4 regions of the Pseudomonas sp. HY7a-MNA-CIBAN-0227 genome follow, and region 4 is predicted to be linked to each of the others. Evidence: predicted binding sites of a transcription regulator. Region 4 holds the regulator's gene; each other region holds the start of a gene.
The links. The regulator sigma-54, encoded in region 4, starts transcription at its own class of promoters, with help from an activator protein. The targets are predictions, from matches to a motif close to ANTGGCATNNANNTTGCTNT.
Positions count from the first base shown of each region.

Region 1: glnK (P-II family nitrogen regulator) is a predicted target of sigma-54. The motif match lies at 3,571-3,590, and genes of this name have one in related genera.
Region 2: flgB (flagellar basal body rod protein FlgB) is a predicted target of sigma-54. The motif match lies at 2,830-2,849, and genes of this name have one in related genera.
Region 3: AAEZ06_RS12255 (circularly permuted type 2 ATP-grasp protein) is a predicted target of sigma-54. The motif match lies at 2,988-3,007, and genes of this name have one in related genera.

Region 1 covers NZ_JBEOPT010000008.1:246,174-253,301, reverse strand. Annotated here, with positions in the region: gene AAEZ06_RS15980 (HAD family hydrolase) at 1-505, shown strand, start outside; gene sutA (dormancy-specific transcriptional regulator SutA) at 589-912, opposite strand; gene AAEZ06_RS15970 (secondary thiamine-phosphate synthase enzyme YjbQ) at 1,016-1,441, opposite strand; gene AAEZ06_RS15965 (ammonium transporter) at 1,653-2,990, opposite strand; gene glnK (P-II family nitrogen regulator) at 3,025-3,363, opposite strand; gene AAEZ06_RS15955 (accessory factor UbiK family protein) at 3,785-4,045, shown strand; gene AAEZ06_RS15950 (YifB family Mg chelatase-like AAA ATPase) at 4,257-5,753, shown strand; gene AAEZ06_RS15945 (methyl-accepting chemotaxis protein) at 5,776-7,128, opposite strand, start outside.
Region 2 covers NZ_JBEOPT010000009.1:227,459-234,586, forward strand. Annotated here, with positions in the region: gene flgE (flagellar hook protein FlgE) at 1-1,152, opposite strand, end outside; gene flgD (flagellar hook assembly protein FlgD) at 1,184-1,915, opposite strand; gene flgC (flagellar basal body rod protein FlgC) at 1,932-2,375, opposite strand; gene flgB (flagellar basal body rod protein FlgB) at 2,379-2,786, opposite strand; gene cheR (protein-glutamate O-methyltransferase CheR) at 3,026-3,853, opposite strand; gene AAEZ06_RS17240 (chemotaxis protein CheV) at 3,897-4,829, opposite strand; gene flgA (flagellar basal body P-ring formation chaperone FlgA) at 4,912-5,688, shown strand; gene flgM (flagellar biosynthesis anti-sigma factor FlgM) at 5,829-6,155, shown strand; gene AAEZ06_RS17255 (flagella synthesis protein FlgN) at 6,204-6,671, shown strand; gene AAEZ06_RS17260 (flagellar brake protein) at 6,767-7,128, shown strand, end outside.
Region 3 covers NZ_JBEOPT010000006.1:70,587-77,714, reverse strand. Annotated here, with positions in the region: gene AAEZ06_RS12265 (transglutaminase family protein) at 1-593, opposite strand, end outside; gene AAEZ06_RS12260 (alpha-E domain-containing protein) at 590-1,540, opposite strand; gene AAEZ06_RS12255 (circularly permuted type 2 ATP-grasp protein) at 1,545-2,954, opposite strand; gene AAEZ06_RS12250 (ribonuclease E inhibitor RraB) at 3,415-3,756, opposite strand; gene AAEZ06_RS12245 (hypothetical protein) at 3,970-4,230, opposite strand; gene AAEZ06_RS12240 (START domain-containing protein) at 4,310-4,915, opposite strand; gene AAEZ06_RS12235 (YkgJ family cysteine cluster protein) at 4,959-5,213, opposite strand; gene AAEZ06_RS12230 (translation initiation factor 2) at 5,374-5,844, opposite strand; gene AAEZ06_RS12225 (aminotransferase-like domain-containing protein) at 5,938-7,128, opposite strand, start outside.
Region 4 covers NZ_JBEOPT010000001.1:254,507-261,634, forward strand. Annotated here, with positions in the region: gene lptC (LPS export ABC transporter periplasmic protein LptC) at 1-347, shown strand, start outside; gene lptA (lipopolysaccharide transport periplasmic protein LptA) at 334-867, shown strand; gene lptB (LPS export ABC transporter ATP-binding protein) at 867-1,592, shown strand; gene AAEZ06_RS01205 (RNA polymerase factor sigma-54) at 1,777-3,270, shown strand; gene hpf (ribosome hibernation-promoting factor, HPF/YfiA family) at 3,346-3,654, shown strand; gene ptsN (PTS IIA-like nitrogen regulatory protein PtsN) at 3,667-4,131, shown strand; gene rapZ (RNase adapter RapZ) at 4,134-4,991, shown strand; gene AAEZ06_RS01225 (HPr family phosphocarrier protein) at 5,008-5,280, shown strand; gene AAEZ06_RS01230 (ZIP family metal transporter) at 5,326-6,219, opposite strand; gene AAEZ06_RS01235 (superoxide dismutase) at 6,258-6,869, opposite strand; gene AAEZ06_RS01240 (DUF2753 family protein) at 6,871-7,128, opposite strand, start outside.

The sequences.
Region 1 (7,128 bases), on a different contig from region 4:
CAGTGTGTTGCGTCACCGTGTCCTGCTGCATGCCTTTGAAGAGGCAGGTTATCCACAGCCTGAGGCGACGGAATTGGCGGATGCGTGTTTCGAAGCGTTCATCCACGCCCGGCACCAACTCACGATATTCCCCGAAGCAGAGCCCATGCTGCAGGCCCTGGGCCGCCAGTACATGCTGGGAGTGATCACCAACGGCAACGCCGATGTGCAACGCGTCGGTCTGGCGGATTACTTTAAGTTTGCCCTGCGTGCCGAGGATATCGGCATCGCCAAGCCGGACGCACGGCTGTTTCAGGAGGCGTTACAGCGCGGTGGTGTAGATGCGAGCGCCGCCGTACATATTGGTGACCACCCCGGCGATGACATTGCCGGCGCCCAGCAGGCGGGGCTTCGCGCTATCTGGTTCAACCCAGCGGGTAAAGCCTGGGAAGCCGAGCAATTGCCAGATGCAGAGATTCGCAGCCTGACTGAACTGCCCGATTTGCTCGCCCGCTGGAACGCATAACTTGCGTGATGAAAGGCTCTTTGTGTCAGCCATGAAAAAGCCCGCAGCGACGGCGGGCTTTTTCAGCAAGCAAGTAACTGACCTTAGATAGGCCGGCTGCCGTACTTGTTATCAGGCTTCTTCGGTGGATCAGCCACCACGTTGGCCTCGACTTCCTGCACTTTGCCGCCTTTGGCGAGGAATTCATCCATCGCTCGGGCCAGCGCATCGCGCTCTTTGTTCTTGGCTTCAACGCTTGGCAGTTCGTCAACCGAAACAGCAGCCTTGGCCTTGCCCTTGGCAGCCGGGGCCGGTGCGTCTTCGCCGCCGTCGTCGTCAGCAACGTCTGACGCAGCCGCTTCCAGACCTTCTTCGGCTTCGTCGTCACCTACTTCGAGGTCGTCGTTTTCCAGATCATCGTCGCTCATGTTCTACCTCATGACTTGCGAAAAGCAGATTAGTTATAGCCCAGCTTCGCCGTCTGTCGACGGTGGCTGGAAAAAAATCAACATCCGCCGGATAACCAGCGGCTTATGCCCCATCACCGTGCAAGGTGGCGAGGACTTTACGAGCACCACCATGATCGCGGTGCTCGCCCAGATAAACACCTTGCCAGGTCCCCATCGCCAAGTGGCCGGCCTTGACCGGCAAACTCAACTGACAGCCCAGCGGTCTGCCCTTGAAGTACGTCGGCAGATCATCCGGGCCTTCGTCGTCATGTTCATACACCGCTCTACCTTGTGGTACCAGCGTGTTGAAAAAACGTTCGAAGTCACGGCGAACCGCCGGGTCGGCATTCTCGTTGACGGTCAACGAGGCCGAGGTGTGCTGCAGCCACAAATGTAACAAGCCCACCCGGCTGGCCTTCAATTCAGGCAAACCAACGAGCAACTCGTCCGTCACCAAATGAAAGCCCCGGGGCTTGGCCCGCAGGATAATCAGGGTCTGTAGCCACATACAGTTCTGCGCACATCGGCGCGCATTCTAGCGCGCTCAGGGAAAAAACAAAGTGCCGAATACGCCTACATGCATGTAAGACATTCGCACAGTGAAAAGCACCCTGTGGATCCAATCACAAAGTCAGCACAAAAATGCTCACAACCCTTTACCGCAGACAAACCCCAGACAAAAAAATGCCCGGCAAGCCGGGCATCTTTTTTAAGCGTACTTACAAGTTGTAGCCACGTTCGTTGTGTTCCGCCAGATCGAGGCCGACCGCCTCTTCCTCTTCGGTAACCCGCAGGCCCATGACCTTGTCCAGCACCTTGAGGATGACGAAGGTCACGATACCGGTGTAGATCACCGTGAAACCGACACCCTTGGCCTGAATCCAGACCTGTGCCGCAACATCAGTCACAGTGCCGAAGCCGCCCAGGGCCGGGGCTGCGAACACACCGGTGAGGATCGCACCGACGATACCGCCGATCCCGTGAACACCGAAGGCGTCCAGGGAGTCGTCGTAGCCCAGCTTGCGCTTGAGGCTGGTAGCGCAGAGGAAGCAGATCACACCGGCAACCAGACCAATCACCAGGGCGCCCATCGGGCCCACGGTGCCAGCGGCTGGCGTAATGGCGACCAAACCGGCAACCACACCCGAAGCAATACCCAGGGCACTTGGCTTGCCGTGGGTGATCCACTCGGCGAACATCCAGCCCAGCGCCGCAGCAGCGGTAGCGATCTGGGTCACCAGCATCGCCATGCCGGCAGTGCCGTTGGCAGCAGCAGCGGAACCTGCGTTGAAGCCGAACCAGCCAATCCACAGCATCGCCGCGCCGATCAGGGTGTAACCCAGATTGTGCGGAGCCATCGGCGTGGTCGGGTAGCCTTTACGCTTGCCGAGCACGATGCACGCCACCAGGCCAGCAACACCGGCGTTGATGTGCACCACGGTGCCGCCAGCGAAGTCCAGTACGCCCCAATCCCACAACAGGCCACCGTTGCCGCTCCAGACCATGTGCGCAATCGGCGCATAGACCAGGGTGAACCAGATGGCCATGAAGATCAGCATCGCGGAGAACTTCATGCGCTCAGCGAACGCACCGACGATCAGTGCCGGAGTGATGATGGCGAAGGTCATCTGGAAGGTGATGAACACCGCCTCAGGGAACAGCGCCGCAGGCCCGGTGATGCTGGCCGGAGTGACACCCGCCAGGAACGCCTTGCCCATGCCGCCGAAGAACGAGTTGAAGTTGACGACGCCCTGCTCCATCCCGGTAGTGTCGAACGCAATGCTGTAGCCGTAGACGACCCACAGAATGCTGATCATGCCGGTAATGGCGAAGCACTGCATCATCACGGAAAGAATGTTTTTGGAGCGGACCATACCGCCGTAGAACAGCGCCAGACCGGGGATGGTCATGAACAGCACCAATGCGGTAGCGGTCAGCATCCAGGCGGTGTCGCCGGAGTTGAGGACTGGAGCCGCCACTTCGTCTGCCGCCATAGCCAGGCTGGGCATTACGATGGACAACAGGGCTCCTAGCCCTGCGAATTTACGCAGAGTCATATTGTTTTCTCCTGGGGCGTTGGGGTTTGGCGGCTTAGATTGCGTCGGTATCGGTTTCGCCGGTACGGATGCGAATAGCCTGTTCCAGATTGACCACGAAGATTTTGCCGTCACCGATCTTGCCGGTGTTGGCGGCCTTGGTTATCGCCTCGATAACCCGATCAAGATCCTTGTCGTCAATGGCGACATCAATCTTCACCTTCGGTAGGAAATCGACCACGTATTCCGCGCCGCGATACAGCTCCGTGTGACCCTTCTGCCGACCGAAGCCTTTGACCTCAGTAACGGTAATGCCCTGCACGCCGATCTCGGACAACGACTCGCGTACATCGTCCAACTTGAACGGCTTGATGATGGCAGTGACTAGCTTCATGAAAACTCTCTCCCGAATTGGTGGACTTGCCCCAGGAAAACAAACCCGTCTCAAGTCTAAGCGCAGTGCCTGGCTTTGTAACGCTTCGTCGCCCTGACAAGTGCCATTGCGACGCGAGCTAACCACTGGTGACGAAACCTGTACCCCGCTCCGTCGGCGCACTGCATTCGTCACAGCGACTGCATCAGTGCATGGGTCATGATGGTCTAAGCAGAAACCTTGCCAGCTCCGTAAAAATCACTGAAATCAATCCTTTGCTCACTCGTGCCCACTTGCGGGGGCCTACGGCGGCGTGGATACGCACGAAAACAGTGCGCAGCTGCCCGACCCCACGCACGAAAAGCGTGCGCCGCGCCGCGAGGAAAAGACTGTAGACGCTGCGTGATACACTGCCTGCCAACAGTTTTCCGGAATGTTTCCCATGCTCGCTCCCAAAGACCTCCTCGACGCCCTGAGCGGCCACGCCTCCCGCCTGTTCAGCGGCGAAACCCCGCTGCCTCGCAACGAAATCGAAAGCCAATTCAAGGCTTTGTTGCAGAGTGGCTTCAGCAAGCTGGACCTGGTCAGCCGGGAAGAGTTTGATAGCCAGATGGTCGTATTGGCCCGCACTCGGGCACGGCTGGAAAGCCTTGAAGCCAAGGTTGCAGAGCTGGAAGCGCGGTTGAATCCACCCACCGAATAACGCCTGCCCTTGTAGGAGCGAGCTTGCTCGCGAAGAGCCCGAGAGCGCCGCGTTCATTCAGAATGCCCGCGTTATCGTTGACTATTTTCGCGAGCAAGCTCGCTCCTACAGTTTGGTCACGCTCTGTAAAACCTCCCCGCCTCACTCTTCCCCACCTCGTCTACTCTTGGAAAACCCGCAGGAAGCGGCCATCCCATTTCAAGGAACGAGCATGTCCCTCGCCATCGTCCACAGCCGCGCCCAGATTGGCGTCGAAGCCCCCGCCGTCACCGTCGAGGTGCATATGGCCAATGGTTTGCCGTCGCTTACGCTAGTGGGTTTGCCGGAAACGGCGGTCAAGGAAAGCAAGGACCGAGTGCGCAGCGCCATTCTCAACTCTGCCCTGCAATATCCCGCCCGCCGTATCACCCTCAACCTCGCGCCCGCCGACCTGCCCAAGGACGGCGGACGTTTTGATTTGGCGATTGCCCTGGGGATTCTCGCCGCCAGCGTGCAGGTGCCAGCGCTGATGCTCGATGACGTGGAGTGCCTCGGCGAACTGGCGCTGTCCGGCGAAGTACGCGCGGTAAAGGGTGTGTTGCCAGCGGCGCTCGCAGCACGCAAGGCCGGGCGCACCTTGATAGTGCCTCGGGCCAATGCCGAAGAGGCGTGCCTTGCCTCCGGCTTGAAGGTGATTGCGGTAGATCACCTGCTGCAAGTGGTGGCGCACCTGAATGGGCATGTGCCGATTGATCCCTTCGCTTCCAGTGGCCTGATGTACCTGAACAAGCCCTACCCCGACCTGAGTGAAGTCCAGGGCCAGTTGGCGGCCAAACGAGCGTTATTGATTGCCGCGGCAGGCGCCCATAATCTGCTGTTCAGCGGGCCGCCAGGCACCGGCAAAACCTTGCTCGCCAGTCGCCTGCCAGGATTGCTGCCTCCCTTGAGCGAGCAGGAAGCGCTGGAGGTGGCGGCGATTCAGTCAGTGGTCAGCCTGGCACCGCTGAGCCATTGGCCGCACCGACCATTTCGCCAGCCCCACCATTCGGCTTCAGGGCCAGCACTGGTAGGCGGCGGCTCAAAACCGCAGCCTGGAGAAATCACTCTCGCCCATCACGGCGTGCTGTTTCTCGACGAGTTGCCGGAGTTTGATCGCAAGGTGCTGGAGGTACTGCGCGAGCCACTGGAGTCGGGCCATATCGTCATCTCCCGCGCCCGCGACCGGGTGAGTTTCCCGGCGCGCTTTCAGCTAGTGGCCGCGATGAACCCATGCCCATGTGGCTATCTGGGTGAGCCAAGCGGGCGCTGTCGTTGTTCGCCGGAAAAAATCCAGCGCTATCGCAACAAACTCTCCGGGCCGTTGCTGGACCGCATTGACCTGCACGTGACCGTTGCGCGGGAAAGCACCGCGCTGAACCCGGCCACACAAGCCGGAGACGACACGGCCAGCGCTTCGGTACGTGTCGCCGAGGCCCGCGACCGCCAGCAGCAGCGCCAGGGTTGTGCCAACGCCTTTCTCGACTTGCCGGGGCTACGAGAGCATTGCGCGCTGGCGAAAGTCGATGAAGGCTGGCTGGAGACCGCCTGCGAGCGGCTGACTTTGTCGCTGCGGGCGGCGCATCGATTGTTGAAGGTCGCCCGCACCTTGGCGGATCTGGAGCAGATGGAAGCGATCGGCCGCCACCATTTGGCAGAAGCGTTGCAGTATCGGCCAGCAGCGATCAGCTAATCCCTCGCCACAGTTTTGATGCTCACCTGAATCGGTCAACCTCATGGCGCAAACCCGCCGCCAACGTCTCCAGTTCCTTGGCGGTAATCGCCAGGTTCGACACCACTTCCCGCTGCTCACTGTTGGCCAGGGCGATGCTTTGCAAGTTACTGCTGAGCAATGTGGCAGTGCTGCTCTGTTCCTGGGTTGCGGTAGTGATCGCGGCAAATTGCTGGCCGGCCGAGCGGCTTTGTTCGTCGATCCGCGCCAGAGCCAAAGCCACATCGGCATTGCGTGACAGGCCTTCCTGCATCAACACGTTGCCTTGCTCCATGGTGCTGATGGCGTTGCCGGTTTCCTGCTGGATACTCTGGATCATCCCGGAAATCTCGTCGGTGGCCTGACGGGTGCGCGACGCCAGGTTGCGCACTTCATCGGCCACCACCGCAAAGCCACGACCCTGCTCGCCGGCCCGGGCTGCTTCGATGGCGGCGTTGAGGGCCAGCAGGTTGGTCTGTTCGGCAATCGAGGTGATCACCCCAACAATTCCGCCGATTTCCTGGGAGCGCTGCCCCAAGGTGTTGATCACCGTCGCCGTGCTGTTCAGTGCGGTGGCGATATGTTCCAGGGACGACGACGCCTCTTGCATCGAGGTACGGCCGATCCGTGTTTGCTGGGCGTTTTCCTGGGCCAGGCGTTCGGTACTGCCCATATTGTCGGCGATGTTCAGCGACGTGGCGCTGAATTCTTCCACTGCGCCGGCCATGCTGGTGATCTCGCCGGACTGCTGCTCCATGCCTTCATAGGCACCACCGGACAGACCGGACAGCGCCTGAGCGCGGCTGTTGACCTCTTCGGCAGCCTTGCGGATATGGGACACCATGTTCGACAGCGCTTCGCCCATCTGATTGAAGCTGCGGGCCAACTGACCGATTTCGTCGTGGCTGGAGACATTCAAGCGCGCACTCAAATCCCCGGCACCCAAGGCTTCGGCCTGGCGCACCAGGTCCCCAAGCGGCGCCAATTTGCTGCGCAGCAGCCAGACCGTCGCGCCCACCGCCAGCAACATCGCCAGCACGCTGCCGATCACCAGGCGAATGCCCACCGACCAGGTCACTGCGCGAATTTCGGCTTTCGGCATGCTCGCCACCACCGACCACGGGCCACCGTCGAACGGCACCGAAACGCTGTAGAAGTCTTCGTTCTTGTCGCTCCAGAAATGGCCCTTACCCGGTTTCTTGGCCAGATCGAGCATCACCGGAACCGCTTGATCCAATGCTTGCACGCCGGCCGGCGGCACCAACCAACGCTGCTGTTCGTCCAGCAACGCCAGGGAGCCGGTCTGGCCAATACGGAAACGCTTGAGGTTGTCGAATTGGGTGTTCTGCGCATCGGT
Region 2 (7,128 bases), on a different contig from region 4:
CTCCGGCGCATCATAACCTGGCTGGCCGGACGCGAAGGTCTCCTTCCAGGTAGTGCCGCCGTTCGGCTGCAGGCCCTGTTCATTGTTGAAGCTGGCCAGGGAGATCTGGCCGATCGCCTTGCTCTGCTCGTTACTGAACGTGGCAAACATGACGCCGCTGCTGTCGATTTTCAGCCCGGTGATTTCGCCAGTAGCGTAACCATCAGTGACCGGCGGGTTGCGATAACTGGCAGAGTTGTACTGGGTGATATTGGCCATATTGACGGCAATACCAGTCGGGTTGGCAGCCGCGCCGTTATCTACCCACACGTCATTTTTCATGACGCCCGGCTTCCAGTCGGCAATAGTCAGGGTGGTGTTGGAAACAGTACTTGGCGGCGTAACGATGCCCTTGAGCGCACCAGCTGTATCGAAGGTCACGGTCGACGCCACAGGCGCGACGGCACCGGCGCCACTGATAGGCGTACCGTTGGGGTTACGGCCGTCGATCAGAGTGTAGGCCTTCCAGGTATTGGAGTCGGTCTTCACCATGTACTGCACCATAGGGTGCGAGTTGCCCTGGGTGTCGTACAACATGGTGGTGTACTGGGTGGTAAAGCTGTCCGATTTGGTCGGATCGAACGGGTTGAGCGCCTGGTCGATCACTGGCTCCGAGGACTTCAGGTTGCTGGTGGAGTCCACCTTGGTGGACGCCTTGGGTGACAGGTTCGACTGATCGATGCGCAGGTCTACCAGGCCACCCTTGATGATATTGCCGTTTTCGTCTGCCGCGTAACCTTGCAGGCGCGAGGTGCCGGTGGAGTTGGTGACGTAGCCATCCTTGTCCGGTTTAAAAGTACCAGAGCGGGTGTACTCCAAGGAACCGTCGCTGCCCTTCTGCACAAAGAAGCCGCCGCCCTTGATCGCCATGTCCAGCAAACCACCGGTGCCGGTGATTTCGCCTTGGCTGAATTGCTGGGAAACCGCTGCCAGGCTCACACCGCTACCAATAGCGTTGTGGCCGCTGCCCAGTTTGGAGGCGGCGTAGACGTCGGCGAATTCCGCACGGGACGACTTGAAGCCGGTGGTAGCAACGTTGGCGATGTTGTTGCCAGTCACGTCCAGCTGTTTGTTGGCCGCATAGAGGCCGCTAAGGCCGATATTAAAAGACATGTTTCTCTCCTCTTGCCGAATTTAGCCGGCTCTATGTACCGATAGTCTGAATTTGCGACAGCTTGATGCTGCCCATGCCGCCAGAAAGATTGAGCAGCATTTCGCCGCCCGTCTGGCTCAAGGTCACGCTAGTGACCGTGGCGGGTAGCGAGGTCTTCAACGCTATCGCATCACCGGCATCGCTCTTGGTGGTGGCCGCGAAGGTGTAGTTGCCGGAGTCGACTTTCTCGCCGGCTTCGTTTTTGCCGTCCCAGATAAAGTCCGACTTGCCGGCTGCCTGAGCGCCCAAGTCGATGGTCTTGACCAGCTTGCCGTCCTTGTCGGAGACCTTGATGGTGACGTTGCCCACCGACGAGGTGACTGCCACGGAACCGGTGAAGCTCTTGCTGGTGTCGACCATGGCCTTGTCGGTCTCGATGATCACCGAACGACCCACCAGCGACGACGCTTGCAGCGCTTGCGACGATTTGTAGTTGCTGGAGATAGCATTCACCGAGTCGTTCAGGGTGTTGATGCCTTCCAGGCTGCTGAACTGCGCCAGTTGCGCGACAAACGCGCCGTTATCCTGGGGCGACAGCGGGTTCTGGTTTTTCAGCTGGGTGACCAGCAACTGCAGGAACGCATCCTTGCCCAAGGCCTGGCTGCCAGAAGCCTCTTTGGTAGCACCCGCCAGGCTATCCTGGTTGGCTGCGGCATCCTTGACCTTGTTGTTGAACAAGTCCTGGATCGTCGAGTTACTCGACACATCGTTGGTAACGGACATTCTTTGGCGCCCCTTATCACTGACCCAGAGTCAGGACCTTCTGCATCATGGTTTTGGCGGTGTTCATCATTTCCGCGTTGGTCTGGAACGAGCGACTGGCGGAAATCATGTCAGCCATTTCCTCGACCACATTGACGTTGGGATAGAACACATAACCCTTGGCGTCGGCGGCGGGATGGTTCGGCTCGTAGCGCGCGTCGAGGTTGCTCTGGTCTTCGACCACACCCAGCACCTGAACGCCCTGGCCCGCAGCATCCTGGTCCTGGAACAGCGAATCGCTGCCGCCACTCTGGCCACCCTGGAACATGGTGGCGAACACCGGGTGACGGGCGCGATAGGTCTGGTCAATGCTCGACGACACGGTCTCGGCGTTGGCGATGTTACTGGCGACGGTGTTCAGACGGGTGGTCTGGGCGCTCATGCCACTACCGGCAATATTAAAAACACTGGATAGAGACATGACTTACTCTCCGCGCAGGGCTGACATCAGCCCTTTGAATTTGCTGTTGAGCAGGGTGAAGCTGGCCTGAAAGTTCACCGAGTTCTCGGCGTAGTTCGATTGCTCCAACTGCGCGTCGACGGTGTTCTGGTCGATCGATGGCTGCATCGGCGTGCGGTACATCAGCGACTCGTCGCCATTGCCCAGGCCTTGCGCTTCGATATGACGGTTATTGGTCATGTTCAAGGCGAAGGAGCCGCTCTTGGTCTTGTCCTGCTGTGCGGCGAGCACGGCGGAGAAGTCCAAGTCCCGAGCCTTGTAGTTCGGGGTGTCGGCGTTGGCGATGTTGTTAGCCAGGACTTCGGCACGCTGGGCGCGAAAGCCCAGGGCTTGTTCGTGGATACCGAGCGCTTTATCGAAGCTGATGCTCATGGCGGAAACCTTTAGGGGCTGACCTGCTTTTCGTAATCTGGATATAGCAAGTGGCATGCCAAGTCATCGAATCCCTGTAAATCAAGGGTTTGCCGGGAGATTGCCGGTGGCAATGCCAGAAAAGCGGCAAGGGGTTTCCGCCAAACGCCAGTAAAGCGGCAATACGCATTGCCGCTTTGCGCCCATAAAAAACGGGAGGCCTTTGCAGGACCTCCCGGTTTTTATGCGACGCATGCCTATCACTTGGCCTGGTAAATAATCCCAGGACTGCACTGCACCATCTGGTAATGATCCGGCAACCCGTTCAACGCTTCAGAAGCGCCAAGAAACAGATACCCCCCGCGCTTGAGCGTGCTGTGGATGCGCAACAGGATGTCCTTCTTCACTTCAGCCGAGAAGTAGATCAGTACGTTGCGGCAAAACACGATATCGAACTTGCCCAGGCTGGCGTAGCTGTCCAGCAGGTTGAACGAACGAAACTCCACCCGGCTCTTGATCGGCGCCTTGACTGCCCAACGACCGGCAACCTTGGGGTCGAAGAAACGCTGCAAGCGTTCCGGAGACAGGCCTCGCCCCAGGGCCAGGCTGTCGTACTCACCTGTCTTGCAGTTGGTGAGCATGGTGCCGGACAAGTCGGTGGCAACAATCTGCACCCCGGCCTTCAACTGGCCCATGTTGGTCCGCTCGAACTCGTCGATGGACATCGACAGCGAGTACGGTTCCTGCCCCGAAGAGCAGGCCGCCGACCAGATGCGCAGGCGCTGGCCGGGGCTGGCCTTGATCGCTTCGGGCAGGACCTTGTTCTTGAGCACTTCAAAGGGATAGGTGTCACGAAACCACAGGGTTTCGTTGGTGGTCATGGCATCGACCACCATTTCCTTGAGCCCGCTGCGTGGCTGGCTCTGTATCCGCTGAACGAGGTCGCCGAGGGACTTGATCCCTTGCTGCTCCATCAGTTTATTGAGACGGCTTGATACCAGGTACTGCTTGTTTTCACCGAGCAATATGCCACAGGCTTTTTCCAGGAAGACCCGGAACTGTTCGAAATCCAAATTACCCGTAGACAATGGTACCGCCTCTTAAATCGTGTGACCGCCAGGGAAAAAGCCCCTAGCCGTGATCTGCTGCCTTGATCCGGTCGACTACCCGGGCTGCCAGGTCATCAGGACGGAATTTGGCCAGGAAGTCATCGGCACCGACCTTCTTGACCATCGCCTGATTGAATACACCGGACAATGAAGTATGCAGGATGATATGTAATTTTTGCATGCGTGGATCGTTGCGTATCTCGGCCGTAAGGGTGTAGCCGTCCATTTCCGGCATCTCGATGTCGGAAATCATCATCAAGAATTCTTCTTCCGGTTTCTTGCCTTCATCCACCAGCTTGCGCAGGTAATCCAGGGCCTGGCGGCCATCGTTGAGTGCCACCACTTCGACACCAACGGTCTGCAGGCAACGGGAGACCTGCTTGCGCGCTACCGAGGAGTCATCCACCGTCAGCACCCGCAGGGAAATCGCCTTGTGCGCCGTCTCCGCGTCTACTACACCCACCGAAATAGCTTCCGAAGTCGGCGCCACTTCCGCGAGGATTTTCTCCACGTCGATGATTTCCACCAACTGGTTGTCGACCCGCGTCACTGCCGTCAGGTAGTGATCGCGACCGGTGCCCTTGGGCGGCGGATGGATCTCTTCCCAGTTCATGTTGACGATGCGCTCCACCGAGCGCACCAGGAAACCCTGGGTCTTGGTGTTGTACTCGGTGATGATCACGAACGGACTCTCGCGATCCTGCAAGCCGGACGAGCCCGTAGCCATCGCCAAGTCAAGAATCGGAATGGTCGAGCCGCGAATGTTGGCCACGCCACACACCACAGGGTTGGACTTGGGCAATACGGTCAGCTTGGGACATTGCAGCACCTCCCGCACCTTGAAGACGTTGATGCCGTAAAGCTGCTTGCCATCCAAACGAAACAGCAGCAACTCCAGGCGATTCTGCCCTACCAGCTGCGTGCGCTGGTTCACTGAATCCATTACTCCCGCCATGCCCAGACTCCTACACTACAAAACCTACGGGTACGACGCGTACCCAACACTAAACGGCACGAGCTTTGCTTTTTTATTGGCCATGGACATCAAAACGACAGTTTCCCGACGCCTTCTCCCCCTGCCGTACTTTAAACAGTACCGCAGATTGCTCTGCGCCTTGCTAACGATGCTTGCCTTGGCTGCAGGCCAACAGGCCCGTGCCGACAACGTCACCTTGCCTGATCTACTTATCGGCGTCACTCAAGGCTTTCTTGAGTTCACTGTAGAAGATTATCTGGCCACTACGCAGACACCAGGACGCTATGAAATCCAGGTCAACCAATTGGACCCACGCCTGCGCCTGCCCATGTGTGACAAGGAATTGACAGCCACCCTGGAAAGCCCCGCACAACCCATCGGCCGTGTGACCGTGCGCGTGCGCTGCGACGGCGCCTCGCCCTGGACGGTGTTCGTACCGGCTCAAGTCCGCCTGTTTCGCGAAGTGGTCGCCGTCACCCGCCCGCTGAAACGCTTGGGCATTATCGGCTTTGAGGACGTTGCCCTACGCGAGCGGGACATCGGCCAGATCAGTCAGGGATACCTTACTTCCGTGGATCAAGCGATCGGGCAGAAACTTACCCGACCAATGGTCACAGATCAGGTCATCACCCTGGCTCACCTGGAACAGGCGGAAGTCATACGCAAGGGTGATCAAGTGGTGATTTCCGCCAGCAGCGGCGGCCTGAATGTAAAAATGCCGGGAGAGGCTCTGTCCAATGGCGGCATGAGCGAACAGATTCGGGTCAAGAACCTCAACTCCAAGCGGGTGATCAAGGCGCGAGTGACTGCACCCGGCCAGGTCGAGGTAGCGTTATAGATCACTGGCGCGGGAGGCCAGCTTTTCCTACACTGTGCGCAAGACGTCATCACGTATAGGTTTATTGTCAGTCGAGCCTAAAGTTTGTCCGGGTATGGCCGAAAACATGGCAAGCGTCCAAATACCCAGAGGTTTTCATGATGGTCATTGATTTCAGTCGATTAAATAACGCCCCCTCACAGCTCGTCAGCACCCGCGCCAACGGTGCCAAGGAAAGCGTTGAGGCCGGCAAGTCCCAGCCACTGCCCGTCAAGGCAGACCAGGCCGGCGCCAGCCAGAGCGGGGAATCGGTACATTTGAGCAATGAGGCTCAACAGTTGCAAAAGGTCACTGACTCGCTGCGCGATCAACCGGTTGTCAATAAAGCCCGTGTGGCCGAATTGAAACAAGCGATTGCCGATGGCAGCTACAAAGTCGACAGCAACCGTGTAGCCAGCAAACTGCTTAACTTCGAAGCCGAGCGCTAGGCAAAGGCCTGCGCCAGGCTTTTGGACGCTTAAAACCCAAGGCCAGCCATGCACGACGAAAATTTACTGCAACTGATCATTGAAGACCTGGCTCCAGCACAGCATCTGCTTGAGCTGCTTCAGGAAGAGTCGATCGCCCTGCACGGCCGAGACATGCGCCTGCTGGAAGATATTCTGGCGCGCAAGCAATCGCTGATCATTCTGCTGGAACAGCATGGCAAGAAACGCAGCCAGATTCTTGTCAGCCTGGGACTGCCTGCCGATCACGACGGCCTGGAGCAACTGGCGAGCCACTCGTCGGTAGGCGACCAGTTACGGGCCCAGAGCCAGGAGCTCAACCAGCTGCTCATCACTTGCCAGGAAGCCAACACGCTCAACGGCCAGTCGATCCAGCTTCAGCAAGCCACTACCGCCAACCAGCTGCGCATCCTTCACGGCGGAGAACCTCCGACGCTCTATAACGCCAAAGGCTCCACCTCGCGACTGGTCAAGCCCAGCACCATCAGCCAAGCCTGACGCCGGTTTATCGCGCGCCCTATCAAGGCGCGCAACATACTGGCAAAATGCCGGTTCTTGCGTGTAGTCGTATTTTGTCTGGAGATGGAAGAACCGTGTTCAACGCCCTCAACGCGGAAGATGCTCCGCAGCCACCCAAGGTCCTCACTACGCCTCTGGAAATTGCCGGCACCTTACGGCTGCTGCAAGAGAGCCACGACCCCCTGATCATTACCTTCCATGAGCGCAACCAGCGCTTTCAAAGCTATCTGGTGGAAGTCGACCGGGACAGCAAGACGCTGAGCCTGGACGAAATGATCCCACGGGAGGGCGAACGCTACCTTGAGAATGGCGAAGCCTTCCGTATCGAAGGCTTCCACGACGGCGTGCGGGTGGCTTGGGAGAGTAACGGCAGCCTGACCATCAGCGAAAAGGACGGCCACCGCATCTATCGGGGCGGCATGCCTGACGAGGTGGT
Region 3 (7,128 bases), on a different contig from region 4:
GCGTGACTGGCCAGGTGCTCGCTGTCTTCGCTGTACAAATATCCCGACACATACCGCGCCGGAACCCCCAGGCTGCGAGCGCAGGCCAAGAAGGCGTGGGTGTGATCCTGGCAAACGCCCGCACGACCGGCGAAGGCCTGGGCGGCACAGGTGTCGACTTCGGTGGCGCCCGGCGAGTAGGTCATGTACTGGTTGAGAGCATGCATCAGGTCGATCAAAGCGCTGCGATCTCGACGCTTTTGGCACTGCTTTTCGGCAAAGCTGCGCAGCGCTTCGTCAGGTTCCGTCAAGCGGGTGCAACGCAGGAACGGAAACGCCGATTGGCTCTCATGCTCGGCCTCACGTAACTCGTCGATATCCACCTGGCCACGGGCGCAGATGATGATGGCTTCGTGGGGTTCATCCAGGGTCAGTACATGCAGGATATTGCCGAACGGGTCCAATTGCGCTCGCACCGGGCGCGGCAGGTCCAGTTGCCAGCTGAGTACATGCTGGCGCTCGCTGTCGTGGGGCGTCAGGCGCAGATACTGGATGCTGGCACGTACCTGGTCTTCGTAGTGGTAGGTGGTTTCGTGGCTGATGGAGAGTCTCATGCCGCCTCCAGATAGGAACTGTGAATAGCGTTACCCAACTGGCGCACCAGCGGGATGAAGTCGGTCAGCCAGGCGTGCAGGCCTTCCTCCAGGATTTCGTCGATCGCAGTAAAGCGCAGGCGTGCGTCCATCTCGGCGGCCAAGCGCTGGGCCGGACGACCGTTGATACCCGGCAGGCTGGCGAGGATCTGATCGATCTCCTCGCTGCAAGCCCGTAGCGAACGCGGAACGTCGGCCCGCAACAGCAGCAACTCAGCCACCTGTCGGGCACCCGGAGCATCGCGGTAAATCTCGGTATAGGCCTCGAACGACGATAAGGCCCGCAGCAGCGCGCTCCACTGGTAATAGGCGTGAGCAGTGCCATCGATGACGGCTTCGGCCTGATCGCCGGCCATTTCATATCGAGCGTCCAGCAAGCGCAGGGTGTTGTCAGCCCGTTCGATAAAGGTGCCCAGGCGAATAAAACGGAAGGCGTCGTTGCGCATGATAGTGCCGTAGGTGGCGCCGCGGAACAGGTGGGAGCGCTCCTTGACCCACTCGCAGAAACGGCTCATGCCATAGCGGCTCAAGCCCTGCTGGGCAATACCGCGAATCTCCAGCCAGGTGGCGTTGATGTTTTCCCACATGTCAGCGGTGATTCGCCCACGCACGGCATGGGCGCTGGCCCGGGCGGCACCGAGGCAGCTGTAGATACTCGCCGGGTTGGCGGCATCCAGAGCAAAAAAGTGCAGCAGGCGCTCGGCATGCAGTTCGCCGTGGCGCTCGCGATAATCGTCCAGGGTGCCGGTGATCAACAGCGGCATCGCCAGTTCGTGCAGGCCATCGCCGCGCCCATCCTGGGGCATCAGCGACAGCGAATAACTGACATCAAGCATCCGTGCGAGGTTTTCCGCGCGCTCCAGGTAGCGTGACATCCAATACAAATCCGAGGCAGTTCGACTCAACATGGCATCAATCCTCAACCACCCAGGTGTCTTTGGTGCCGCCGCCCTGGGACGAATTGACCACCAGCGAGCCTTCACGCAGCGCCACACGGGTCAGGCCGCCGGGTACCACGCGGGTTTCCTTGCCGGACAGCACGAACGGACGCAGGTCGATATGCCGGGGCGCAATGCCGTTTTCGACAAAGGTCGGGCAGGTGGACAGGCACAAGGTCGGCTGGGCGATATAAGCGTGGGGTTTAGCCTTGATCCGCGCGCGGAAGGCTTCGATCTCTGCAGCGCTGGAGGTCGGGCCTACCAGCATGCCGTAGCCGCCGGAGCCTTGGGTTTCCTTGACTACCAGCTCAGGCAGGTTGGCCAGCACGTAGGACAATTCATCAGGTTTACGGCACTGGAAGGTCGGAACATTCTTCAGGATCGGCTCTTCATCCAAATAGAAACGGATCATGTCGGTGACAAAGGGGTACACCGACTTGTCATCCGCCACCCCAGTACCAATGGCGTTGGCCAGCACCACATTGCCCGAGCGGTAGGCCGCCAGCAGGCCCGGTACGCCAAGCATGGAGTCAGGATTGAAAGCCAGGGGGTCGAGGAAGGCGTCGTCGAGACGGCGATAGATCACGTCCACCGCTTTCGGCCCGTCGGTGGTGCGCATGAAAACACGGTCATCGCGCACAAACAGATCGGCGCCTTCCACCAACTCGACGCCCATTTCCCGTGCGAGGAATGCATGTTCGAAGAACGCACTATTGAAGCGTCCCGGCGTTAGCACCACAACACTGGGGTTATCCAGCGGGCTGGAGCTTTTAAGGGTGTCGAGCAACAGGTTTGGATAATGATCTATCGGGGCAATACGCTGGGCGGCGAACAGTTCAGGGAACAGGCGCATCATCATCTTGCGGTCTTCGAGCATGTAGCTGACGCCGCTGGGGGTGCGCAGGTTGTCTTCGAGAACGTAGTAGGTGCCGTCGCCATCCCGTACCAGGTCGACCCCGGAGATGTGGGAATAGATATCGCGGTGCAGATCCAGGCCTTGCATCGCCAACTGATATTGCTCGTTGGCCAGCACTTGTTCGGCGGGAATAATCCCGGCCTTGATGATCCGTTGTTCGTGGTACAGGTCGGCGAGAAACATGTTCAGCGCCTTGACCCGCTGGATGCAGCCGCGCTCGACAATTCGCCACTCACTGGCGGGAATGCTGCGGGGAATGGTATCGAAGGGAATCAGGCGCTCGGTGCCCTGCTCGTCACCGTACAGGGTGAAGGTGATTCCGGCGCGGTGAAACAGCAGATCGGCTTCGCGCCGGCGCTGGGCCAGCAGCTCCGTCGGGGTTTCGGCCAACCAGCGGGCGAATTCGCGGTAATGGGGGCGAACCAGCCCTGCCCCGTCGTACATCTCATCATAATAAGTGCGGATCATGCCGAACTCCTTGTCACCCGGACGCAAGGGGTTATCGCAAGGCCCGTGCCAGCGGCATAAACACTTAAGTATCAATCAGTTGGGTAGAGCAATTAGTCACGCCGCACCGTCCCGGTGCAGAAAATGACCTAGCGTCGCCCGCGGTGCCTCATTGCGAAGCGAGCTTTTCCTATCACCAGCATAGCCAGAGTTGATTTCACTGCCTGATAAACACTGGGGGATAATCGCCTCCACACGCTGAACAGGACACGTCCTACAGCTTCACCCATTGCCTCGCCGGTAACTTGGTACCTCATGTACCGACCGGTTCCCCTTCATGTCCGGTCTTCCCTTTTGGCCACCCTGCTCGGGTGGCCTTTTTTTGTGCAGGATATTTCCGAGAATGGCTTGAGGGTTTTCCGGGAGCAGAAACAAAATCGGCCGACCCAAAGGTCAGCCGATACGCTGTGTTGTTCATAAGCTACATGGGCAACCCACGAACCTCCTGTTTCACGCCCCATCCTTCGATGATCCCGCCCAAGGGCTCGACCACCGCCTCAAAGTCTTGCTCAAAGTCTCCTATGCCGTCGTAGGTAGCGAACATCACTTTGCTCAGTTCCAGGTACCCGGCACCGTCATCCCGCACGCTGACCTGGGCATTGAGGGATTCCCCACGAAATCGACCCGCAGCCCTGCGCGCATGTTCCTCATCCGGGAAAATGGCGTAGAACTCGATGGGGTGGAAACGTGAAAAATCAAAGCCGCCCTCTTTCATGCGGCGCAACACGTTGGTGCTGATGTCTTCTTGATAAGCTGTGCTCATGAAACGTCCTCCTCAAACCGATGGATAGACTTTCCGTGCTTCCCAAAACCCGCACTCGAATGGCGCAGGTGATACGGCAATGGCTTCACCGCTGGGAGATAAGCATGTAGCTGACAAGACCAGACCTTAGCGATTCATTCGCTGATCTCCCTTGCAGAGTAGCGCGAAGCTATCACCTCCACCAGAGGGTCGTGTGCGATGTACAGGGAATGTTCAGGCGGCAGGGGTAATGCTGAGGATTTGAATACTGTTCTGGGTTTTCAGGCTTTTGACCGTTGGCTCGTTGGTGCGGCCTTCAAGGTCATTGAGATCCAGTTCAGCAGCCACCGGCAGCAATTTGGCACGGATCATCTGTGCAGCCTCTTCGGTACTGGGTTTCTGTTCACAGTCGAACAGTTCCACGGATTGATCGCCGTGATCATCAGCGAAGGTAATTTGCCACTTTTGCATCAGTGCCTCCTCGATAAAACCCATGGATGGGTTTACAGACATCTGGACCTTGAGGGTTTGGCAATCGTTCCACTGAAGGCAGGAGGCACCTGATCGGCCGCGCTTACTTTTCTGCGCGGTCTTTGAGGGCTTTCAAGGTATTGAACGGCGCGTCCACCACGAACTTGTTGGCCAACCACGACGGCACGCTGCCGCCTGGCTCGGTGTGGACCTGATAGGTTACTTCGGTCTGGTCGGCGCCTTTAGGCACCAGCTTCCAGAAGCCTTCGACCTGGGCCACACGCACATAGCCCTTCTCTTCCGGGAGGTAGGTAGGCACTTCCAGCAGCTTGCGGGTCACGCTACCGTCTGCGTCCTTGGTGGTGGTGATCTGCAAGATCGAGTCACGGTCTGTCACCGGGAACGGTGCCTTGAACTGCGTGTAGGTCCAGCTCTTGTCGCCTTCCTGCTTGAGCAGCTTTTGCGACTTGCATTCATGAATCCACTTACAGGCCCCTACCGCGTCGTCCTGCAAGGCCTGCACCTTGGCCAATGGCGCCTTGATCACGGTCACACCACGATAAGCCTTGTACTTGGACCCGGCCACCTCACTCAAGGACACCTTGATACCGTCTTCATCCTTGGCAGTCTGCCAATCTTCGGCCTGGGCAGTGGCAGCAAACAAAACAGTAAAACCGCACAACACAGCCAGTCGTTTCAGCGAACCCATTGTTGTATTCCTTATTGTTGAAGTTGCGACATTGAAATGCCCACTAAGCCGCCGTCATCTGCTCCCACCAGCCAATCAGTCTGATTGCATCTTCCTGGCTACTGCCACAGACCTCCAGATCCGCCTGAAACGCACTGCACACCGCAGGCCGCTCTGGCTGGCCGAACAATTGGCACAACTGTCCGACAGACAGATGCAGGCAGCGTTCGCCCGCAGGTTTGCCGTGGGGCATCCCCGGTAACGGTGAGCTGATGGAGGGGGCAATGCAGCAAGCGCCACAGCCTTTACGGCATTTCATGACAAGCGGTCCTCGACGGCAAAGTGTTGATGGTCGGGCTAGAGTACGCCCTTAAACAGCCGTTTTAAAATGGTCAAACAGGGGTTTTCGCACAAAACAAAAGTGACTGACCAGTCTGCGACAGAAGGTCAGCGATTCGCGTCACCTTGGCGGGAATAATTTATTGCTTGAACTCGAAATCCAGCGCCGCACCTTCCACTTCCCGGCGCTCTTCGTTGCGCAGCTGTAGCATCATTTCATTACTCAGCAGGCGGCCGTTGATCTGGAACGCGCTGTTGTCGACAGGTTTTTCACCAAACATCGGCGGGAGCAGCGGCACGTTTTTCGGCTGTGGCAAGGTGCCAAGGGGCTGCAGGTGCCTGACCATGTCCTGCGGCAGGCGCAAGTCCAGATGGGCTGGCGGCAGTTGAGTCTGGGCCACTTCGTGGGCCGACTTGGATTTGCTGACGACTGGTGCACGTTTCTTCACAGCAGCAGCTTTTTTGGGCTGGACTGTTTTTTTCGCGGGCACAGGCTTTGGCTCGGCATTCGCTGCCACAACGGGCTCACTGACGGGAGCAGCCAGCACCGGCGTGGCGTTGCACAGACTCAGCAGGCAGATCAATAACGCGGCAGGAAAAGTAGGATTCATATCGCCAACAGCTTTAACGGCAGAGGGCCATATGCTCGCTTGTTGAGCGCAGCATGACAAGCGTGGTGATTAGCCTATGGCCCTTTGCGCGGTTCAAAAACCGCTCGCCGCCTCCTGGCACAACTGGTTCGCCAGCATTCCCAGGGTCATCAATGCCCGTTCAGCCTCGCGATTCCACGGCGTACCGCAATTGAGGCGGATACAGTGGTTGAACTGTTCCGTATTACTGAAAATAAGCCCCGGTGCAATGCTGATGCCCTGTTGCAGCGCACGCACGTGCAATTCCTGAGTATTGACCCGCCCAGGCAAACTGACCCACAGGATAAATCCGCCGCTCGGACGACTCATCTGCGTACCCTCGGGGAAATACTGCTGCACCGCCAGTTGAAAGGCACTGAGGTTCTTGCGGTATTCCTGACGAATGTAGCGCAGATGACGGTCGTAACCGCCGTTCTCCAGGTACGCCGCTGCGCCCATTTGGGTGACGCTGCACGCCGAATGGGTGCTGAACATTTGCAGCCGTTGGATTTCCTGCTGGTACTTGCCGGCGATCATCCAGCCGATGCGTATGCCGGGAGACAGGGTCTTGGAGAAACTGGAACAGTAAATCACCCGGTCCAGGCGGTCGTAGGCTTTCAGGGCCTTGGTGCGGCCCAGCTCAAACATCAACTCGCCATAGATGTCGTCTTCGACAACCTGGATATCGAAGTCCGAGGCCAGGCGCAGCAACTGCTTCTGCCGCTCTTCCGGCATGGTACCGCCCAAGGGATTGCTCAGGCGCGTGGTCAGCACCAAGGCCTTGATCGACCATTGGTTGGCCGCCAGTTGCAGAGCTTCCAGGCTCATGCCAGTGGCCGGGTCGCTAGGGATCTCGATGACCTTGAGCCCCAGCAAGTCCGCCAGTTGCAGCAAGCCGTAATAGGTCGGCGACTCGGTGGCAATCAGGTCGCCGGGCCGCGTCAGCACCCGCAGCGACATCTGCAGGGCATCGACGCAGCCGTGGGTGATTACCACCTCGGAAGGATCGACCACTACGCCGGCATCGCGCATACGGATCGCCACTTGCCGGCGCAATGGTTCAAAACCGGGGCTGAACATGTAGCTGAAGGCCCGCGGGCTCTGAAAGCGCGTGACCTTTGCCAGTTGCTGGTGCAGCGCCCGTACCGGTAGGTAGTCGACGCTGGGCACGGCGGCGCCCAACGGGAACACGCCTTCGCGACGCGATTCCACCAGCACTTGCTGAATGATGCTGCTACGGGTGACCAACCCAGGGCGTTCAACCCG
Region 4 (7,128 bases):
AGGCCACCGAGGTCACATTGTTGACCAACCCGGACCTGAACCTGTATCGCGGCACCGAATTCCCCTGGCACGTCACCAGCAAGCGCGGCGAAGTCAATCCTGACGGTACCGAAGTCGAACTGATCGACTCGGTGCGCGTAGCTCGCACCGACGCCAAGGACCGCGAGACCATTATTACCAGCAGTCGCATGACCGTATTCCCTCAGAAGCAATATGCGCAGACCGAGCAAGACGTTAGAATCGACGGCGCTGGCGGTGTATCGACTGGCAAGGGAATGAAAGCGTATTTGAAAGAAAGCAGGATACACCTGCTATCGAACGTAAGAGGACAGTATGAGGCTCGTTAAAACCCTCCCTATTTTGCTCGGTCTGGGCGCAGCACTGGGAAGCGTGAGCGCCTGGGCTCTGCCGAACGATAGCGAACAGCCAATCCACATTCAGGCTGACGACGCTCAGTTGGATGACAAGCAAGGTGTCGCAACCTACAAGGGTGATGTGATCATCACTCAAGGCTCGATGAAAATCACCGGCAACACCGTGACGCTGACCCGCAACCCTGCTGGTGAGATAGACGTAGTGACTTCGGTGGGCAACCTGGCCTATTTCGAGCAACAACAGAAAGCTACGGACCCGGCCCCCATCAAGGGCTACGGCGTGACGATCCAATATCACGCCCAACAAAATCGCATCGTATTGATCGACCGCGCCAAGGTTCTGAGCAGCGACGGCAACTCTACCGAAGGCGAGAAAATCATCTACGACACCAAGACCCAGATCGCTCAAGCTGGTCGCGCCAATGGCAGCAAGGTCACTACGCCACGTCCACGCATCGACATGGTTATCCAGCCGAAGAAGAAGGCCGAGTAATGGCAACCCTGAAAGCCCAGCATCTGGCCAAGGCCTATAAAGGCCGTCAGGTCGTGCGCGATGTCAGCCTATCGATCGACAGCGGCCAGATCGTCGGCCTGCTTGGCCCCAACGGTGCCGGCAAGACCACCTGTTTCTACATGATTGTCGGGCTGGTCCAGGCGGATCAGGGTCGCGTACTGATCGACGACCTGGACGTCAGCCACCAGCCCATGCACGGCCGTGCCCAGGCTGGTATCGGCTATCTCCCCCAGGAGGCGTCGATCTTCCGCAAACTGTCGGTAGCCGACAACATCATGGCGATCCTCGAAACCCGCAAGGAACTCGACCGCGCCGCACGCAAGAAAGAGCTGGAAAGCCTGCTGCAGGAATTCCACATCAACCACATTCGCGACAACCTTGGCATGAGCCTGTCCGGTGGCGAACGTCGTCGTGTGGAAATCGCCCGCGCCCTGGCCACTGCGCCGAAGTTCATCCTGCTGGACGAACCCTTCGCCGGTGTCGACCCGATCTCGGTCGGCGACATCAAGCAGATCATCCACCACCTCAAGGCCAAAGGGATCGGTGTATTGATCACCGACCACAACGTGCGCGAAACCCTCGATATCTGCGAAACCGCCTATATCGTCAACGACGGGCAACTGATTGCCGAAGGTGACTCCGCAACTATCCTGGCCAACGAACTGGTCAAGGAAGTTTACCTGGGCCACGAATTCCGCCTGTAAGTACTGTGATACCTGGCCATTCGCCAAGGAGCGCGAGCGTCAATAAAAATCTCAATATTTTTATTGTTACCGCGCTCTAGGCAAAGCCCCCGATATCAGGCATATAATTTGCTTATGTTTGGCGCTCACGCGCCCTGTCGTGGATGGCGCATTGCGCCGGCGAATAAGGTGTTAAGCCCCTGCCATGAAACCATCGCTAGTTCTGAGAATGGGCCAGCAGCTGACGATGACACCGCAGCTGCAACAGGCCATCCGCCTGCTCCAATTGTCAACCCTGGACCTGCAACAGGAAATCCAGGAGGCCCTGGAGTCCAATCCGATGCTCGAACGCCAGGAAGAAGGCGACGACTTCGATAATGCCGACCTGCCGACCGACAACACCGAGCAAAAACCCAACGCCGATGTCCAGGAGCCGTCCTACCAGGAAACCGCCCCTACGGTGGATAACCTTGAGGAAGGCGAGTGGAATGAGCGCATTCCCAATGAACTTCCGGTGGACACCGCTTGGGAAGACGTCTACCAGACCAGCACCAGCAGCCTGCCCAGCAATGACGATGACGAGTGGGACTTCACCACCCGCACCTCCGTCGGCGAGAGCCTGCAGAGCCACTTGCTGTGGCAACTGAACTTGGCGCCGATGTCCGACACCGATCGACTGATCGCCGTGACCCTGATCGACTGCATCAACAATCAGGGCTACCTGGACGAGACACTTGAGGAAATCCTTGAGGCCTTCGACCCGGAACTGGATATCGAACTGGACGAAATCGAAGCCGTCCTGCACCGTATCCAGCAGTTCGAACCGGCCGGTATCGGCGCCCGCACCCTCAGCGAATGCCTGCTGCTGCAACTGCGTCAGTTGCCCACCAAGACGCCGTGGCTGACCGAGGCACAACGCCTGGTCACCGACTACATAGACCTGCTGGGCAGCCGCGACTACAGCCAGCTGATGCGGCGCATGAAGCTCAAGGAAGATGACCTGCGCCAGATCATCGAGCTGGTGCAAAGCCTCAACCCTCGCCCTGGCTCGCAAATCGAGTCCGGCGAAGCCGAATACGTCGTTCCCGATGTGATCGTGCGCAAGGACAACGAGCGCTGGCTGGTGGAGCTGAACCAGGAATCGGTGCCACGCCTGCGGGTCAACCCGCAATACGCAGGTTTTGTCCGTCGGGCCGACACCAGCGCCGATAACACCTTCATGCGCAACCAGTTACAGGAAGCCCGCTGGTTCATCAAGAGCCTGCAAAGCCGTAATGAAACCCTGATGAAAGTCGCCACCCAGATCGTCGAGCACCAGCGCGGCTTCCTGGAATATGGCGATGAAGCGATGAAACCGCTGGTCCTGCATGACATTGCCGAGGCAGTAGGCATGCATGAATCGACGATTTCCCGGGTGACCACGCAGAAGTTTATGCATACCCCACGGGGTATTTATGAGCTGAAATACTTTTTCTCCAGTCATGTAAGTACTTCCGAAGGCGGCGAATGCTCGTCCACGGCGATCCGCGCGATCATCAAAAAACTGGTTGCCGCGGAAAATCAGAAAAAGCCGTTGAGTGACAGCAAGATCGCTGGTTTACTGGAGGCACAAGGCATTCAGGTAGCCCGTCGAACCGTCGCCAAGTACCGCGAGTCCCTTGGGATCGCGCCTTCCAGCGAGCGTAAGCGTTTGATGTGACGGGCTAGCCACAGCGTTCCAGTGGCAGGCATTTCTGCCTGCCGCTTTATGCACTGGCAACGAAGGAGAAGCTGTATGCAAGTCAACATCAGTGGACACCAACTGGAAGTTACCGACCCCCTGCGCACCTACATCGGCGAAAAACTCGACCGATTGGAACGGCATTTCGACAAGATAACCAACGTGCAAGTCACGATGACCGTCGAGAAGCTGCTGCAGAAAATCGAAGCCACCCTGCATATCCCCGGCGGGGAAGTCGTCGCCAATGCCGAGCATTCAGACATGTATGCCGCCATTGACCTGCTGACTGACAAGCTGGATCGCCAACTCAAAAAGCATAAGGAAAAGACCCAGAGCCTCCTCCAGGGCGCAACCGGTCGTTAACACTCCCAACCCATGATCCGACTCGAAAATATCCTGACCCCCGGCCGTTCCCTCATGAACGTGCCGGGCGGCAGTAAAAAGCGCGCCCTCGAACAAATTGCCAATCTGATCGGCCGCGAAGTGCCTAATCTGAAGACGCAAGATGTCTTTGAGGCGCTGATTGCCCGTGAAAAACTGGGTTCGACCGGTTTTGGTAACGGCATCGCCATCCCCCATTGCCGCCTTAAAGGTTGCGAGTCTCCAGTCAGCGCCTTGCTGCACCTGGACGCTCCTATCGATTTCGACGCCATCGACGGTGCCCCGGTAGACCTGCTGTTCGTTCTGCTGGTCCCGGAAGCGGCCACCGATGCGCACCTGGAACTGCTCCGGCAGATCGCCAGCATGCTCGACCGCAAAGAAGTACGCGAAAAACTGCGTAGCGCCTCCAGTAATGAAGCGTTGTATCAGGTCGTCCTGGAAGAGCAGAACGGGCAGTAATCATGCGTTTGATCATCGTCAGCGGCCGCTCCGGCTCAGGTAAAAGTACTGCCCTCAATGTGCTTGAGGACAATGGCTTCTATTGCATCGACAACCTGCCGGCCGGTTTGCTGCCTGAACTGGCTGAGCGCGCGTTGATCCACACCGAACTGGCACAGCCGCTGGTCGCTGTATCCATCGACGCCCGCAACCTGCCCAGCCACCTAACGCGATTCCCGGAATTGCTTGAGGAGGTGCGCGGCAAACACATTCATTGCGACGTGTTGTACCTGGATGCAGACGAAGAAACCCTACTCAAGCGTTTTTCAGAAACTCGTCGTCGTCACCCTCTGAGCAGCGCCAACCGCTCGCTGGCAGAAGCCATCGAAGACGAAACCAAGCTGCTGGGGCCGATCATTGACCTGGCCGACCTGAAGATCAACACCACCAGCCTGAACCTGTATCAACTGCGCGATACCATCAAGTTGCGCCTGTTGAACCAGCCAGAACCTGGCACGGCGTTCCTAGTGGAGTCTTTTGGCTTCAAGCGGGGCATGCCAGTGGACGCCGACCTGGTGTTCGACGTGCGCTGCCTGCCCAACCCGTACTGGAAGCCGGAACTACGTGATCAGTCGGGACTCGACCAACCCGTAGCCGAGTATCTGGCGGCGCAACCGGATGTCGAGGATATGTTCCAGGACATTTCCAGCTACCTGCTCAAATGGCTGCCGCGCTTTGCCGCCAGCAACCGAGCCTATGTCACCATCGCCATTGGCTGCACCGGCGGGCACCACCGCTCTGTGTACCTGACCGAGCGCCTCGGCCAGGTTTTGCAGCAAACCCTCAAGAACGTCCAGGTTCGCCACCGCGACCTTAGCTGAAAGGAACACCCCCGCGATGCCCGCTCTGGAAATTGAAATCATCAACAAACTGGGCTTACACGCCCGGGCCTCGGCCAAGTTCGTCGGCGTCGCGGGGCAGTTTCCCTGCCAGATCAGGGTCGGGCGTACCCCGGAATCCACGGTCGACGGCAAAAGCATCATGGCGATGATGATGCTGGCTGCGGGCAAAGGCACCATGATTCATCTGAAGACGCAAGGCGAGCAGGAGCAAGAAGCTCTGGATGCGCTGGTGAAGTTGATCAATAACTACTTTGACGAGGGCGAGTAAGCCCCACTGACGAGGGGGCAAGCTCCCTCGCCACAGATCCTCACTTCACCCCAACGCTGTATCCATCACCATCATCAAACAAAACCCAATACACAGCCCCAAACTGGCGAGCTTGTCATGGCCATTGCGCCGCGATTCGGGAATCACTTCGTGAGTCACCACCAATAGCATCGCCCCCGCGGCCAGCGCCAAGCCCAACGGCAATAGCACCTCAGCCAGGCTCACCAGCCAAGCGCAGAGCACCGCGAATACCGGCTCTACCAACCCGGATGCCGCACCAATCAGGAACGCCTTGACCCGCGACATCCCTGCCCCGGCCAGCACCAGTGCAATCACCAGCCCTTCCGGTACGTCCTGCAGGGCGATGCCCATGGCCAGGCTGTCGGCGTCTGGCATGCCGCCACCTGCCGAAACCCCCACCGCCATGCCTTCGGGAATGTTATGGGCGATGATGGCGAATACGAACAGCCAGATACGCGGCGCGATTACCGGTTTTTCCGGCGTGCCCACCAGCGTTTCCGCGCTGGTACCGGAAACCTTGCGATCCACCAGAAACAGCCCGAAAGCGCCCAGCATGATGCCAAAGCTGATCAGACCACTGGCGGCCCAAGGTGTCAGCCCGAGGTTTTCGGCAGCAGCGATGCCGGGCACGATCAGCGAGAACGCCGTCGCGGCCAACATCACGCCGGCGCCGAAACCCAGCAACGTATCACTCACCGCCAGCGGCATCCGACGGATCACCAATACCGGCACCGCGCCCAGCGCCGTGCCCAGGGCACAGATGGCCCCGCCTTGCAGGGCGCGCAGGATACGCGGTTCCAGATCCAGCCAGGCCAGCCCTTGAGCCACCAGCAATGCAATTCCCGCCAACAGCAACAGCGAGCCAAACGCATAACGGAACATTCGCACGCTGCTGATCGCCAGTGTTTCAGTGCCCATAGTCGGCCTTAGATCTAGATCCTGTTATGAAAAGAGCGTTAAGCAAGCGCAGCCTGGTAACGCTCAGAAACTTCCGGCCAGTTGATAACACTATAGAAGGCGTTGATATATTCGGGACGGCGGTTTTGGTACAGCAAGTAGTAAGCGTGCTCCCAAACGTCCAGGCCGAGGATCGGCGTATTGCCATTCATCAGCGGGCTGTCCTGGTTGCCGCTGCTTTCCACTACCAGGGTCTTTTGCGGAGTCACGCTCAACCAGGCCCAGCCACTGCCGAAACGGGTCAACGCAGCCTTGGTAAACGCCTCCTTGAAACTGTCAAAACCACCCAACTGCTCATCGATGGCCTTGCCCAGCGCGCCGCCTGGCTTACCGCCGCCCTTGGGCGACATCACCGCCCAGAACAGCGAGTGGTTAGCATGTCCCCCGCCCTGATTGATCACGGCAGCACGCAACTTTTCCGGCAATTGCTGGACGCTGGAGACCAGTTTTTCCACTGGCCAGCCCGCCCACTCAGTGCCCTCAACTGCGGCATTGAGATTATTGATGTAGGTCTGGTGGTGTTTGGTGTAGTGAATCTCCATGGTTTGCGCATCGATATGCGGTTCCAGGGCATCGTAGGCGTAAGGCAAGGCAGGCAAGGTGTAGGACATATCAATGTGCTCCATAAAAAGGGCTGTTGCGGGTCGACGCATCCGGTTGCGCCGTATTGCTGCCCAGCAAACGATGGGTACGTGGGTACTCGCCGTGATCGCTGATGAAATTCAACAGTTCGACGTAGGTTTTGCTGCTCTGACGTAGCGCCGCTTCCCGCAACTGCGGGGTCAGGCGAGTGTCCTGCATGGCCTGCAACAGGCGCTGATGGATCGCGCAGAGGTACTCCGCGCTCTCCTCCGGCTGGTTCAGGCGCAG